Regions from separate parts of the Pseudoalteromonas sp. SCSIO 43210 genome, predicted to be linked through region 2. Evidence: predicted binding sites of a transcription regulator. Region 2 holds the regulator's gene; the other holds the start of a gene.
What was found. The regulator sigma-54, encoded in region 2, starts transcription at its own class of promoters, with help from an activator protein. The targets are predictions, from matches to a motif close to GTTGGCACGNNNNTNGNNT.
Positions count from the first base shown of each region.

Region 1 (8,216 bases), 410 kb from region 2:
CGTGGCTTTGCAACTAAGTTTTACACAGACCAAGGTAACTGGGATTTAGTAGGTAATAATTTACCTGTGTTCTTTATTCGCGATGCAATCAAATTTCCAGACATGGTTCACTCTTTAAAACCATCTCCGGTTGATAACATTCAAGATCCTAATCGCTTTTTTGATTTTTTCTCGCATGAACCAGCTTCTACACAAATGCTAACGTGGGTTTACAGTGACTACGGTACACCAGCAAGTCTTCGTAAAATGGACGGTTGGGGTGTACATGCATACAAAATGATTAATAAATCGGGCGATGTTAAATACGTTAAGTTTCATTGGGTAAGCCAACAAGGTATTGATAACCTTGACTCAAAAGAAGTAGCTAAAGTGCAAAGCCAAGACTTCCAACACTTAACACGCGACCTATACAGCGAAATTGGTAAAGGTAACTTCCCTAAATGGGATCTATACATTAAAACGCTTGATCCGTCGCAGCTTGATGACTTTGATTACAACCCATTAGATGCAACAAAAATGTGGTTAGACATTAAAGAAACTAAAGTAGGAACAATGACCTTAAACCGCATGCCAACTAACTTCTTCCAATCTACAGAACAAGTAGCAATGGCACCGGCAAACATTATTCCAGGTATTGAGCCATCAGAAGACCGTTTATTACAAGGTCGTATGTTTTCTTACGCTGATACACAAATGTACCGCCTAGGTGCTAACCACCAGCAATTGCCAATTAACCGTGCAAAAGTTGAAGTGGTGAACTACAACCAAGACGGCGCAATGAATATTGGTAACACTACAAGCAATGTGAACTACCAGCCAAGCCAAGAAAACGTAGCTGAAAACCCAATTGCACGTAGAAGTAACACAGAGCTAAAAGGCTTTGTACAACAAGCCGCGATTAAAAAGCAGCAAAACTTCGCGCAAGCAGGTGTTATATACCGTGGTTTTAGCAAGCAAGAACGTACAAACCTAATTAATAACCTAGCTGGCGATTTAGGCAAAGTGCAAAACAGCAGTGTTAAACACAAAATGCTTAGCCACTTTTACAAAGCAGACAGTGAGTACGGTACACGCTTAACTAAAGCTGTAAAAGGCGATATTAAAATGGTTAAACAACTAGCCGCTAACTTATAAGCAACTAGTTAAAAGCAATTAGTCCCAACTAAATAGCTATTTAAACCACAACCATGAGGAAGGAATAAACCCCTTCCTCTTTTATAAGAGGCAATGGTTATGCGTAATTTATTAATTATAGTCGCTCTACTACTGAGCTTTACCAGTAGCGTTTACGCTCAAAATACATCAGATACACAAACACCCAGTACGCAAGTTGAAACCCAACATTCTGCAAAAACTCAATACCAAAGCTTATTTGCTTATTACTTTGCCGCAGCACGCACAAACGACACAGCTGTAATAGAGCAATTTGTAGATGCCGGTATTCCTATCGACAGCTACAACAATAAAGGCTATACCGCGTTAATGATTGCCACTTATCATGGCAATAAAAACACGGTTAACACGCTTTTGCACTTAGGTGCCAATGCCTGTTTAGAAGATAACCGTGGCAACACAGCGCTAATGGCCGCTATTTTTAGAGGTGAATTTAGTATCGCTAAAACGCTCGTATCACTTGATTGCGATAACGCGCATCAAAACAAAGCCGGTCAAACAGCCGAGCAGTTTGCACAAACATTTGGTCAACAAAAAGTTATAGAGTTACTAGCAAAGGTAAATAATGCAAAATAATCTGCACGCAATAAAAAGCCCTAAAATAATAGGGCTTATTTTTAATAAAATTAGTCTTATGTTGCAGACGCTATTTGAGGTTGTTTAGGCTTTTCTCGCGTTACAAAGTAGCAAATTAGCGAGCCTACTGTTACCAGCACAACCCCCTGCCAAAACGAAGCACTCAGCGTAATAGATAAATACAACGCCGAAATAATAGTAGAAAACACCGGTGTAAAGTACGAAAGCGTGCCCAAAAACATTAAGTTACCGCCAATAATAGCTTGATTCCACAGTGCATAACCGCTCCCCACGACTACACCAGCTAATAGTAATGTTATGCTTGAACTGAGTGAAAACGTTAATGGCGCTTCATTACTAAGACCATATTGCGCCCACAAACTCATTGCCGTAACAGCAAAAAATAACGTAATGGCATTTTTACCATTACTCAGCTTTTGCGTTACTACACAATAAATAGCCCATATAAACGCTGCAGCTAATGCCATTAAGTAAGTAGCAGGATTATCAGCAAAGTTAGTAACAAGCGTATCGAGTGACATTTTTTGATCGCCCGTAATACACCAAGCAACGCCTAAAAAAGCAATGATCATGCTTGGGTAAACCCAGTAACTTACTTTTTTACGACCAATAATAATAGAGAGCAGTATAGTCAGCGTGGGCCATAAATAATTAATAACCGCCATTTCCATTGCCTGATGACGACTATTTGCCATACCAATAGAAAGCGCCAAACAAATTTCGTGCGCTACAAATAATAAAGTACCTACTACCAAGTAACGTTTTGAAAACCCACTAAACTTGGGCACTCCCATAACCAAAATTAAAAATATCGCACTGACAGAGTACATAGCCGCCGCACCACCTATGGGGCTAAACAACTCAGAAATATCCCGAAGTAATGCAACTAAGCAACTCCACAGTAATATGGCCGCGACTCCATAAAGCGTGTATTTATTTTTGCTTAAAAACTCCATATTAAACCTAAAGTACTACTCATGAATTTGAGCCTAAGCTAACAGTAATTATTTAATTAAACAATAAGGGTCTGTTGATCTTTCAAGGTTAAATTTGCAGCAGTCTGTTTGGTATTTAGGCAAGGCAGAGCCTATATAGTGTGGTTATTCCCCATTAATGGGCGATAACGTAGCATTAATGCCAAACAGGCGCTGCCCAAAGGGTTCTTCCTAGGGGCTACTTACTCTTTGTTGCTCGGTTTTTACTTAGCCCACTAGGTTACAAATCTCGCGCCGCGATTAAATAGCCCCTAGTTTGAACAAATTTTAATCCGCAAAGATCAACAGACCCTAAAGTTAATAGCTTAAACCTCTCGTTTGTTTTTAGCATTCACCCTTTTTAGTAATTGACCTTTTGGTCAGTAAAGCTACAATCAATCAATACGTTAAACACGCAAACTCTATAATGACCACACAAATAAAACCAAATAAAAAAGAAGTGACACGCGAGAAAAACCAAAAACTAATTTTAGATGCCGCCGAGCAATTGTTTTCGCAATTAGGTTACGACGGAGCAAGTATGAGCATGGTTGCTAAAGAAGCGCAGGTGCCAAAAGCTAATATTTTGTATTACTTTAAAAGTAAAGATGGTCTATACGAGTCTGTGATCGACCGCATAATAGCTAATTGGAACTTAGGGCTTGATAACGTCACAATTAACGACGATCCAGCTACCGTGCTTTATAACTATATTAAAAGCAAAGTAATACTGGCCGTAAATCAGCCAATGCAATCTCGCTTATTTGCCAGTGAAATACTGCGCGGTGCCCCTTATTTACAAAACTACTTTAGAACCAATACCCGCCCTTGGGTTAAACAAAAGGTTGATGTACTTCAAGCATGGATGGACGCAGATAAAATGGATAAGGTTGACCCCTACCATTTGCTCTTTACTATTTGGTCTACCACGCAATATTACGCCGACTTTCAGGCTGAGGTTTTACTCGTAATGAACAAATTAGAGTACGACGAAACCGATGTGGCACAAATTACGCAATCAATTGCCCACATAATTTTAAAAGGTATTGGTCTTAAAATACCTGAGCAAAGTGAGACTTAACCCATGACATCCTTTACTACACCCGATTTGTTTGACGATCATCGCGATAAAGTACAAGTAGCAGACAGCGGCCTTTATCACTTTGGTAAAAAAACCACGTTTTATGGCAAAGTAGTTACCGTTACCTGCCCAGAAGACAACTCTTTTGCCGCCGATATATTGCATGAAAATGGTAAAGGTAAAGTGTTAGTTATAAACGGATTTGCGAGCAAACGCTTTGCGTTTATAGGCGATATTATGGCTGAACGTGCCTTAAGTAATGGCTGGGAAGGCGTAATAATAAATGGCTGTTGCCGAGATATTGAAATACTTGCCACGATGAACTTACCTGTAATGGCGCTAGGCTCTACACCACGTAGTACCTTAAAGCGCGGCTTTGGTGATAAAAACCAAGCTATTACCATGCTTAGCACCACTATTGAACCTAACGATTGGGTTTACGCCGATATTAATGGTTTAATCATCAGTAGAACGCCCCTTATTTAGCACTCAAAACCATATAAATAAAGACCAATTTGGTGCATCTGCGCACCAAATTGGTTTGTTTTAGCTCATTTTAATCTCACTATTTCTACAGCCCACATTTACAAATCTCATATAACCCAACAAAACCTGACCAGTTGGACAGGATTTTAATTAATGGCATTCCTCTTGCTTAGGTTTTAAACAATATAATAAGCTAACCGATTAAAAAGCGGATCAGGCTCTGTAAAATAAAAACAAGATGTTACGCAGTGAGCTGAAAAATAATAAAAATTAATCCGTCTTTTTAATCACTCTAAATCTGAACTGCTTGGTCAGATTTTTTATAACGAGTGGTGATATGAGTACCAAAAATAATAATACGACCGGTATTTTTTGTGACCATGGTCCCACCCTGTGGCAAACAAACCAATCTGGTCTACTTACAAACAATCGCTTAGCTGTAAAAGATGTATTTGCAGTAAAGGGCGAGCGTAACAGCGCAGGCAATCCACACTGGTTTAAAACAGCTAAACCGGCTCAAAATACGGCAAGCTCGGTTAATAAGCTCATGGCCGCTGGTTGTAACTTTATAGGCTTTACCCATACTGACGAACTGGCTTATAGCTTAGAAGGTAATAATATACATTATGGCACTGCGCAAAATCCTAAATTAAAAGGGCATGCTTGCGGTGGTTCGAGTATGGGGTCTGCTGCTGCAGTTGCTGCAAACTTAGCTGATATTGGCTTAGGCACCGACACTGGCGGCTCAATTAGAATACCCGCCAGCTATTGTGGTTTATATGGCATAAGGCCAAGCCATAACGTGATTGAAAAAGACGGCCTAGAACCGTTGGCTCCGCCTTTTGATACCATAGGTTGGCTTACCCAAAGCGCTGAGCTATTAAGCGATGTAGGTAATGTACTGCTACCAAATCAAGCTATTAATAACGTTGATACCTTAGTTATTTGCGAGCCGTTATTTGAACTCGTTGACTCTGCTTTACAAGCCCCACTTAAACAATTGTTTGAAAAAACCAAGCCTAATTTTAAGCACCATAAAGAATTTGAACTACCTAACAGCAGCTTATTAAATGAACTTGCTGATAGCTTTAGAGTACTGCAAGGGCGAGCAATCGCAAAAACGCATAAAGATTGGCTTCAATTGCCGGGGCAACTTCCCCAGTTTGCTCCAGCAATTGCGGCACGTTTTAATATGGCGCTTGCCCTAACTGATCAAGAAGAACAAGAAGCACTAAAAGTACAAACCCAATGGCAAACACTAATAGCTAAAAACCTAAATACAAACAGCTGTTTATTTTTGCCAACCACCCCCACAACCGCACCTAAATTAGGCGTCGACACAAGCGCCTTACGCATGCAAATTATTACGCTTTCGGCAATTGCAGGGCTTAGTGGCTCAGCGCAAGTGCATTTACCGCTGGCTGATTTAGCAAATGATCATCCGTATGGTTTTTCATTAATGATGAGCCACGGTAACGATAAAAGCCTACTTGCTTGCGTTAAGCACCTAGCTGCACACTTTAAACAAGGCACAACGGCATGACCACACACAACATTGCATTTACCGCGTCTCATTTTTCGGCCACTGAGGCGGGTATAAATATATTACAACAAGGCGGTACAGCTACCGAGGCTATGGTAGCGGCTGCCGCTGCTATTAGTGTTGTATATCCACATATGAACTCAATTGGTGGCGACAGCTTTTGGCTTATCGATAACCCAAATCAAAAAACGCCCACTGCTATTGACGCCTGCGGCCGCGCAGCAACTAATACAACGCCCTATAACACGCTCACACAAATACCAGAGCGCGGCGGATTAAGCGCACTAACTCAAGCGGGCACAATACGCGGCTGGCAAAAAGCGCTTGAACTAGATGAGCATGCGGCACTACCACTGTCAAAAATTTTAGCACCTGCTATTGAACTTGCGCGCGAGGGTTTTACCGTTACAAAAAGCTTGCAAGCAGGCTGCGAAAAGCTAGCCGCTGCGAACAATACCAATGACGCGTTTAAAAACCTCTACATACCCAATGGCAAGCCCTTACAAGCAGGCCAGCATTTTAAAAACCCTAAACTTGCAGCAACGTTTGAATACCTAGCAAAGCATGGTTTAAACGCATTTTATGAAGGCGCACTTGCCAACTCATTTGCCGCCGACTTAGCAAAAGCAGGCAGCTTAATTACCGCAGGTGACATTGCAAATACTAAAGCCGAGGTAGTTACTGCGCTAAATGCAAACCTCAGTGGTATTGATTGCTACAACTTACCCGCGCCAACACAGGGCGTACATTCACTACAAATAATTGGTGCCGTAAATAAGTTAAAGCATTTAGCTAAAACCGATGCCGACTGGACACATTTAATTGTTGAGGCAACTAAACAAAGCTTTACCCATCGCCCTACCCTTTGGGCTGACCCTGATGTGTTAGGGGATGATTATAAAAACGCACTAGCCGATAATCGCTTAAGCGAACTTGCTAACAATATTGATATGGCCAAAGCCAAAAAATGGCCATTTAACGCAGAGCCTGGCGATACCGTGTGGATGGCAGCCAGAGATAAAAACGGGCAATTAGTCAGCTTTATTCAAAGTATTTACTGGGAATTTGGCAGCGGAATATTAATGAGTGAAGGCGGCTTTGTGTGGAATAACCGTGGTTTAAGCTTTAGTTTAAACAATCAAGATACCAACGCCCTTGCGCCAAATAAAAAGCCCGCTCATACACTTAACCCAGCAATGGCAAAGTTTAGCGATGGTCGTCGACTTGCTTACGGAACAATGGGCGGTGAAGGGCAGCCACAAACTCAAGCCGCTGTTTTTGCAGGCTACGCGTGGCGAAATAAATCAATAAAACAAGCAATTAGCGACCCTCGTTGGTTACTTGGACGCACATGGGGCGATACAAGTACAAATTTAAAAATTGAAAAAGGGTTAGTTTTTCATATAGAACATGAATTAAATCAACGTGACCACGATTGGGTAAGCGTTGATAATAATAACGAAATGATGGGGCACGCTGGGGCGATTTTAGATACACCTACAAGCCTTGAAGCTGCAACAGATCCTCGTTCAGATGGACGTGCAACAGTAACTACAGCAGGAACACAATGTCAGAAATAATAAACCAATGGCCAATAGTAGCGGCTTTAATAGCAACCGGTATTTTTGCCGGAATTTTAGCAGGACTTTTTGGTGTAGGCGGCGGTATTGTTATCGTACCTGTGCTGTATTTTTTACTGCAAGGTTTTGGCGTAAGCCCAGAGTCGGCAATGATGATAGCCACCGCTACATCACTTGCAACCATAGTACCTACTTCGCTTTCATCTATTCGCTCGCATCATAGCAAAGGGAATATTGACCTTGCGCTAATAAAATACTGGGCACCATTTATTTTAGTTATGGCCGTTGTAGGCAGCTACTTAGCGCACTCAATACGCGGTAATGCACTGGTACTTATGTTTGCCTGTATTGCTATTTTAGTCAGTTTAAACATGTTATTTAGAGCCGGCGCACCCGCGCTTGTAAAACATCTGCCAGGTAAATTTGGTCAAGGCGTTATGGCAAGTATTGTCGGTGGTTTGTCGGTAATGATTGGCATAGGTGGCGGCACTATTGGCGTACCTATGCTAAACGCATTTAATGTACGCGCCCATGTTGCAGTAGGTACTGCAGCCGTTTTTGGTTTATTGATTGCGCTACCTGGCGTTATTACCTTATTAAGTATTGGCACAACGCCAACCGATGCTCCCCTAGGTACGTGGGGATTGGTAAACCTCCCTGCCTTTTTTCTTATTATTCCGCTGACTATTTTATTTGCGCCTATTGGCGTAAAAATTGGTAGCAAGCTGGACCAAAAACAACTAAAACGCGCCTTTGCCGTTGTCTTAATGATAACCGGCATA
Region 1 covers NZ_CP087225.1:1,158,532-1,166,747, reverse strand. Annotated here, with positions in the region: gene LOS73_RS05250 (catalase) at 1-1,134, shown strand, start outside; gene LOS73_RS05245 (ankyrin repeat domain-containing protein) at 1,234-1,749, shown strand; gene yddG (aromatic amino acid DMT transporter YddG) at 1,806-2,726, opposite strand; gene LOS73_RS05235 (TetR/AcrR family transcriptional regulator) at 3,172-3,825, shown strand; gene LOS73_RS05230 (putative 4-hydroxy-4-methyl-2-oxoglutarate aldolase) at 3,829-4,311, shown strand; gene LOS73_RS05225 (amidase family protein) at 4,649-5,854, shown strand; gene LOS73_RS05220 (gamma-glutamyltransferase family protein) at 5,851-7,434, shown strand; gene LOS73_RS05215 (sulfite exporter TauE/SafE family protein) at 7,422-8,216, shown strand, end outside.
Region 1: LOS73_RS05225 (amidase family protein) is a predicted target of sigma-54. The motif match lies at 4,464-4,482, and genes of this name have one in related genera.

Region 2 (8,216 bases):
GATATTCGTTGTCATAGTTGCAGCTTTACCCTAAGTATTTTTTACTTTAGTTATTTGCAAAAATTTCTAATTTATACCAGCAACCAGGTAGCAGTTCCTAAAAAGGCGAATATACCAACAATATCTGTCACAGTGGTTAGCACCACACTCCCTGCAAGTGCGGGGTCTATATTCATTCTTTTAAGTATTATTGGAATACTTGCGCCAGCCACACCAGCCACGACTAAGTTCATAAACATAGCGAAGGCAAGTACACCACCAAGCATAAAGTCCCATTGCCATAGGGCAATAACACCTGCAATTAATAATGACCACAAAATACCGTTTAACGCACCAATGGCAAGTTCTTTCATCATTAAAAAGCGTTGGTTTGTTTGGTTTATATGGCCTACTGCAATACCGCGTATAACAAGCGTTAACGATTGACTTCCTGCAACGCCACCCATAGAAGGGACAATACCGTTTAGTACCGCCAAAATAGGTAAAACATCTAGTGTTCCTTCAAAAAAGCTAGCAACAAAGGCCGCTGCAAGTGCGGTTAGTAAATTGACACCTAACCAAACTGAGCGCTTTTTAGAGCTTTTGAGTACTGGCGCAAAGGTATCTTCTTCATCATCTAGACCGGCTAAGCCTAGTAAACTATGCTCTGCATCTTCTCGAATTACGTCAACAATATCATCGATAGTGACACGACCAAGTAATTGATCGTTATCATCCACAACAGGTGCTGATATCCAATTATGGCGCTCAAATAGTTGCGCGACTTCACTTTCATCCATTGAAATTGGGATTGATTCACAATCTTCATCCATTAAATCGCGAACAATTTTTTCAGGTGGGTTCGTTAATAACGTACTCAGTGATAGAGCGCCTATAAAACAGTTGTGTTTATCAACAACATATAGATCATCTGTACCTTCTGGTAGCTCCCCACGTAGCCTAATATATCTAAGTACAACATCGAGCGTTACATCAGGGCGAATGGTTACCGTATCGGTGTTCATTAGCGCGCCAGCTGAACGCTCTTGATATGAAAGTGCTTGTGTTGCACGCTCACGGTCTTGAATATCCATCGCGCTGACAACGTCTTTATAAACGGTGTCTGGTAAACTACGGAGTACTTCACCTAAGTCATCGTGGCCCATGTCTTCAGTTGCGGCTGCAATGTGCTCAGGTTCCATTTGGGCAATAATGCCTAAACGAACATCTTCGGAAAGCTCTTCAAGAACATCACCTTGTACATCAGGGTCAACCAATTGCCAAAGTAGTCGGCGAATTTTATGCGGCGATGACTCTAATAATAATGCGGTATCACAAGGAGCTGTTTTTGCTAACATCCGCCTAACTTGAACAAATTGACCACTGTTAAGCGACTTTGTCACTTGTTTTAATTGTTGTAGTGGATAATCTTGTTCAAAAGCTTCAGGCATTGGCGTCCTTATTGATTTTTATATAACTATGGATAGGGAGGTTTATTAATGGGGTAATTAACCACATTTAGTTTATCTTAGTTTCGGTTTTTAGCTAAGTGCTATTCTTCTTCATTAAAGCGTTGTGCTATCAATTGACCAACGGCATGTAAAGCTTGTTCGGCATCAGGGCCCTCACACACTACTTTCACCTCTTTTCCTTGACTGCTTTCCAGTAGCATTAAAGCCAATACACTGTCCCCAGGCGCTTCTTTATCATCTTGATATATCATGATTGAGGCATCAAATTTAATAGCAAGTTGCGCTAATACTGTAGCGGCTCTTGCATGAAGTCCTAATTTATTTTTTATTAAAAAAGTGTCTTCTAAACGCATAAGTTACTCTACCTAAGCTGAACAGATGATTATTTTGAATGAGTTATTTTTCTTGTTCTCTATGGCGGATTTTTACATTTGGATGTGTCATCGAAAAACTTTCACCAATCGTTTGTGCTAAATATACTGAGCGATGTTGCCCGCCAGTACAACCTATAGCAATAGTTAAGTAGCTACGGTTATTTCGCTCTAAATGTGGCAACCATGTTTGTACAAAAGTTTGAATTTGCCAAGTGAACTTTTGGACAATGCTGTGGCTGGCTAAGTAATCCTTTACGGGTTGGTCTAAGCCATTTAAAGGTTTTAATTCTGGCTCCCAATGTGGATTAGGTAAAAAGCGTGCATCAAAGACATAATCAGCTTCTTTAGGAATGCCGTGTTTAAAGCCAAATGACTCAAAAGTAACAATGAGTTGTTTATCTTTTTTACCCAGAATTTTTTCACGAATTGATTCAGCAAGTTGATGAACACTTAAATCACTCGTGTCGATCATATAGTCAGCGCGAGTAGTGAGAACATCGAGTAGTTCTTTTTCTTTTTTTATAGCTAAATCAAGAGGTAATGAGTCAACTGATAACGGGTGTAGACGGCGAGTCTCAGAAAAACGTTTAATTAATGTTTGATCCTCACTGTCTAGATAAAACAGAGTCGGTTTAGCAAAGCCAGGTAAGTATTCAAGGATATCGTTAAATTCATCTTGCTCTTTTGGTAAATTACGGACATCAATACTAACTGCAATTTTGTCGTAGTTATCAGATACACTTCTCACTAAAGAAGGTAGCAGATTAATTGGAATATTATCTACGCAATAATAACCTAAATCTTCAACTACGCGTAAAGCAACCGATTTTCCAGAACCGGAACGGCCACTTATGATAATTAATTCCATTTATCACCCATTATGTTAATTACGATTGTTCTACAATAACTTGATACAGTTCAGTATCTGATTTTGCGCTGCGTAACTGTTTACAAAAATCTTTATTATTTAGTTTATCAGCTATCGTTGCGAGCGTCTTTAAGTGCTGCTGGTTATCGCCATCAGGTACGATGAGAGCAACAAATATATCAACAGGGCGATTATCTATTGCATCAAAATTAATAGGTGTTTCGCTTACTAATACGAGTGCTAAGGGCTCTTCTGCGCCGCTCATTCGCCCATGAGGGATTGCAATGCCTCTTCCTATACCAGTGCTTCCCAGTTTTTCTCTATTCATTAAGGCGCTGAGAATATCTTGTTGAGAAAGATATGGGAGCTTGTCATGAGCAAGTTGACTGATGAACTCTAAAATTCTTTTTTTACTATTAAAAAGGACCGCAGCTCTGCTGCAGTCCTGACATATAAGTGAACTTAATTTCATAATATTAGTGTCGAGCAAGCTTCTCTTTGTGTTTAATAACTTGGCGATCGAGCTTGTCAATCAGCGAGTCAATGGCGGCGTACATATCTTGATGTTCAGTAGAGGCAAATAACTCAGCTCCACTTACATGAATCGTTGCCTCAGCTTTTTGGTTTAATTTTTCTATATCAAGAATGACATGAACATTATTAATATGATCTGAGTGTCTTTCTAGCTTCGCAAATTTGGTATTTACATAATCTCTTAATGAATCAGTTACTTCTACGTGACGACCAGTTAAGTTTAGTTGCATAAGCATTACCCTCTTTGTTTAGCGTCTTAAATCAAACTTTTTCGCTGATTTGACGGTGGAATAGCTAGAGATTCGCGATACTTTGCGATTGTACGTCTCGCTACTTTTATTCCTTGCTCAGCTAATATATCTGCAATTTTACTATCACTCAATGGTTTTGCTGAGTTTTCTGCTGCGATTAATTTTTTAATGAGAGCGCGTATTGCTGTTGATGAGCATTCGCCTCCATTTTCAGTACTTACATGGCTTGAGAAAAAATATTTAAGCTCAAAAATACCGCGAGGTGTATGCATATATTTTTGAGTTGTTACGCGTGAAATAGTTGATTCGTGCATTTCGACCATTTCTGCTACATCATTTAAAACCATTGGTTTCATGGCTTCGGGGCCATGCTCAAAAAAACCTTGTTGTTGCTTAACAATACAATTAGTTACTTTTAATAGTGTATCGTTTCTACTTTCTAAACTTTTAATAAACCATTTAGCTTCTTGTAGATGCGAGCGAATAAACTGGCTATCACCACTTGATTTAACGGTGCGTGACATTGCTGCATATTGGCTGTTGACTCTGATTTTAGGCATGCTATCTGGGTTTAGTTCAACAACCCAGCGACCTTTTATTTTTTTCACCGATACATCAGGAATTACATACTCAGATTCTTCTCTAACTATAGTATCCGCCGGTTTTGGGCTAAGAGTATGTATTAAAGTCATTATTTCTTTAAGCTCTTCTTCTTTGAGCTTTGTTTTTTTCATTAATGTACGATAGTCGCGAGCAGCTAATAGATCAATGTGCTCGGTTAAAATCATTTTTGTTTCATTAATATAGGGTGTTTCTTTATCGTATTGGTTCAGCTGAATACATAAGCATTCTTGTAAACTACGTGCTGCAATACCAACAGGGTCAAACAATTGAATTCGTTTTAAAACAGCTTCTATTTCGTCAAGTTCAACTTCGTTGTCTTCTTCGTTCTCTTGATTAAAACTTTCTAAAATTTCTTCGCAGCTTAGCGTTAAAATACCCGAATCATCGACGGCTTCAACAATCGCAATCGCAATCGCTTCATCGGTAGGACTAAAGGGAGTCAGTTGTAGTTGCCACATTAGGTATTCATGGAGCGTTTCAGTTGAGGAGCCTTGGTATATAGATTCATCTTCAGGCATTGGTCCTGATGATGACGCTGGGGCTGCGCTCATATATTCATCCCAACTAACATCCATAGCCATTTCATCACTTAGCGTATCTTTAGCAAGTGCTTCACCACTGTCTTGCTCATATTCGCTCGGAACATCATCAGCATTTGCGCTAACAGTGACATCGTCGTTATCTGCTTTTTGCTCGTTTTTACCAGCAGAATCTTCGGCGTAATCTTGCTCTTCAACCTCTAATAGGGGGTTGCTGTCGAGTGCTTCTTGTATTTCTTGCTGGAGATCCAATGTACTGAGTTGCAACAGGCGAATTGCTTGTTGCAGCTGTGGAGTCATTGTAAGTTGCTGGCCCATGCGCAGCTGTAATGATTGCCTCATGTATCTCTAACAATCCTTTTATGTTGTTATAATTAATACTAGCAGATGCTTAAAGACATGGCGTAAATGTTACAGCCTAAATTGTTCGCCTAAATAAACATCACGTACTGTTTTATCGTTTAATACGTGTTCTGGAGTGCCTGATGCAATTAACTCACCATGAGAAACTATGTAGGCTTTTTCGCAAACATCAAGAGTTTCTCTTACATTATGGTCGGTAATTAACACACCAATACCACGATTTTTAAGATGTTCTATTATTTTCTTTATATCTAACACTGAAATAGGGTCAACACCAGCAAAAGGCTCATCAAGCAATATAAATTTAGGATCAGCGGCTAGTGCTCGCGCTATTTCAACTCGGCGACGCTCGCCTCCTGATAATGCCATACCTTGGCTATCACGAATGTGCTGAATACTAAATTCATCTAATAAATTGTTAAGTGTGTCTTCTCTTGCTTGCTTATTCAGCTCTTTACGTGTTTCTAAAATAGCCATTAAATTTTGATAAACAGTAAGCTTTCTAAAAATTGATGATTCTTGGGGTAAGTAACCAATGCCTAATCTAGCACGACTATGCATAGGTAAAAGAGTAATATCGTTATCGTCGATAGAAATCTTGCCTTTATCACTAGGTACAAGGCCTACAATCATATAAAACGTTGTGGTTTTACCTGCACCATTAGGGCCAAGTAACCCGACTATGCTGCCAGCCTTTACTTCCAGACCTACATTTTTTACAACTTCACGGCCTTTATAACTTTTAGCTAATAGTTCTGCTTTTAATGTACTCATGGCTGACCTTTATCGTTTTTTTCTTTTTTAGTCTCAATAGGTACTAAAATAGTATGCACACGATCGGTTGAGTTTTCGTCTTTTTCAGCGCTAATTAATTGCTGTTGCATATCGTAAGTAATACTCTTGGCATTTATTTTTTGACCCGCTTGCGATACTTGTGCATCGCCAATAAGGGTTAAAAATCGTTTAGCTACATCATAACGAACTTCGTTTGCGCTGGCGCTCATTATAGTGCCATCAGTTTGTTTTTCTTCGAAATATGCAGGGCTACCAGTTGCAATTAGTAGCTGTTTATTATCGCCTAATTCATCACGTTTATGTACTTCTAAACGGTTGGCTGTAATACGACGGTTGCCGTGAATAATCTCAACATTTTTTTCAAAAATTCCGACGTTTTCTTTTAATTGGCCTTCTTGTTTGTCGGCACTTATTGATATTTGATTCGCTGCAGGTTGAATCGCTTGTTCAGCAGCGCTAAGGTTGAAAGCTAGTATAAGTGTCGGAATAATAAGTATTTTTGAAATTTTATTGGTCATAATATATAGTTCGCGTATGGTTAATAAGTTTTATCACTTCAGTTTTTAAATCGGCTTCAAGGCCTTTACCGGTGATCTTTAAATTGGGTCCCGTAACAATAACGGGTTGCTCTGAACGCATCGTGAGTAGTTTTATATCTACTTGAATATTATCCGCATTAATCTTGTCTATCATTGCATTATCAGTAAGATTATTGGCAACCACGTTACCTTCTAAAATTAATTGTTTTCCTTCATATAACGTTGCTTCGTCTGCATTTATTCGCCATGTTTGTTTTTCGTTATATAAGGTGAAAATGGGCTTTTCAAAAAAGGTAAAGCCTAACTGTTGATATAATTCCATTTTAGCAGCTGTAACTTTATGATTAATTTTACCATTTTCATCATAGGCCGTTTGTTTTAGCTCAATAGCAATATAATCAGGCTTAGCGATAACTTCAGCTTCAACCTGAGCTGTCATATTTGTTTGTGCAAAATAAGGGTACCAAAGCCAAACCATACAGCTGATGAATAAAACGCTTAAAATTATGCGCGCTGTATTCATGAACTAGTACCTTTGCTAGTAAGTGGTTTGTCGTTCTCTAGCATAAGTAAGTCGGTTAGTTCTCTCACTGCGCCAAAACCACCCAGCATCTGTGTCGTGTAATGTGATAAACGCTTGATTAGTGGGTGAGCATCGTTAACTGCAACGGCAAACCCGACTAATTCCATTACTGGCATATCGGGGCCATCATCACCAATGTAGGCAATTTGATCATCACTTAGGTGAAGCTTGTTTTTTAGCTCTTCGTAAGCAATAAGCTTGTTTTCTTGACCTTGATAAATATGTTGTACTGTTAAACTGGTCATACGTTGTTGCACTATCTGCGAATGGCGACCAGTAATAACAGCCACTTCAAAGCCACTGTTTATAAGCGCTTTAATGCCAAAACCATCTTTTGTATTAAATGCTTTGAGCTCTTCACCTTGATTGCCAAGATAAATTCGGCCATCAGAAAATACACCATCAATATCGCATATAAGTAGTTTTACTTTTTTAGCACGTGCTTTTGCATCAGCACTCAGCGGTTGATAGAGTTCTTCAAATTGCATTTATAATACTCCTGCTTTTAATAAGTCTTGCATATTTAGTGCGCCAATAGGCTGGTTTTGCTCATTAACAACAATCAAGCCATTTATACGTTTGTGTTCCATTATATTAAGCGCTTCAGCAGCTAAAATATCTTGTGTAGCTGTTGTGCATGACCTAGTCATAACAAGGTCTATTTGTGTTGTATGAATATCTAGTCTTTGCTCTAAAATACGGCGTAAATCACCGTCGGTAAATAATCCCACGAGCTGATTACTTTTATCAACAATGGCTGTCATACCAAGGCCTTTGGCTGACATTTCAATAAGTGCATCTTTTACGGTTTGTGAAACGCTAATAATAGGTGTATTTGCGCCGCTGTGCATAACATCTTTTAAGGTTAGTAATAATCGTTTGCCTAAACTGCCCCCAGGGTGAGAAAGCGCAAAATCATCGGCGGTAAAACCACGAGCTTCTAACAGAGCCACTGCCATCGCATCGCCCATAGCAAGAGTCGCTGTAGTGCTCGCCGTTGGTGCTAACCCTAAAGAGCATGCTTCTTTTTCTACTTTAATGCATACATGTACATTTGCATGTGTTGCCATGGTCGATTTAGTATTGCCTGTCATGGCGATTATTTTTGCGCCAAGGCGTTTTAAAACAGGGATAATATTTAAAACTTCACTCGTCTCACCTGAGTTTGAAATAAGCATGACAACATCGTTTTTGGTGATCATTCCTAAATCGCCATGGCTAGCTTCGCCTGGGTGTACAAAAAAGGCAGGGCTTCCTGTACTTGCAAGTGTTGCTGCAATTTTATTACCTATATG
Region 2 covers NZ_CP087225.1:748,350-756,565, forward strand. Annotated here, with positions in the region: gene LOS73_RS03295 (protein disulfide oxidoreductase) at 1-15, opposite strand, end outside; gene mgtE (magnesium transporter) at 72-1,430, opposite strand; gene LOS73_RS03305 (HPr family phosphocarrier protein) at 1,532-1,804, opposite strand; gene rapZ (RNase adapter RapZ) at 1,848-2,693, opposite strand; gene ptsN (PTS IIA-like nitrogen regulatory protein PtsN) at 2,713-3,165, opposite strand; gene hpf (ribosome hibernation promoting factor) at 3,170-3,457, opposite strand; gene LOS73_RS03325 (RNA polymerase factor sigma-54) at 3,484-4,983, opposite strand; gene lptB (LPS export ABC transporter ATP-binding protein) at 5,053-5,778, opposite strand; gene lptA (lipopolysaccharide transport periplasmic protein LptA) at 5,775-6,317, opposite strand; gene lptC (LPS export ABC transporter periplasmic protein LptC) at 6,307-6,861, opposite strand; gene kdsC (3-deoxy-manno-octulosonate-8-phosphatase KdsC) at 6,858-7,409, opposite strand; gene LOS73_RS03350 (KpsF/GutQ family sugar-phosphate isomerase) at 7,410-8,216, opposite strand, start outside.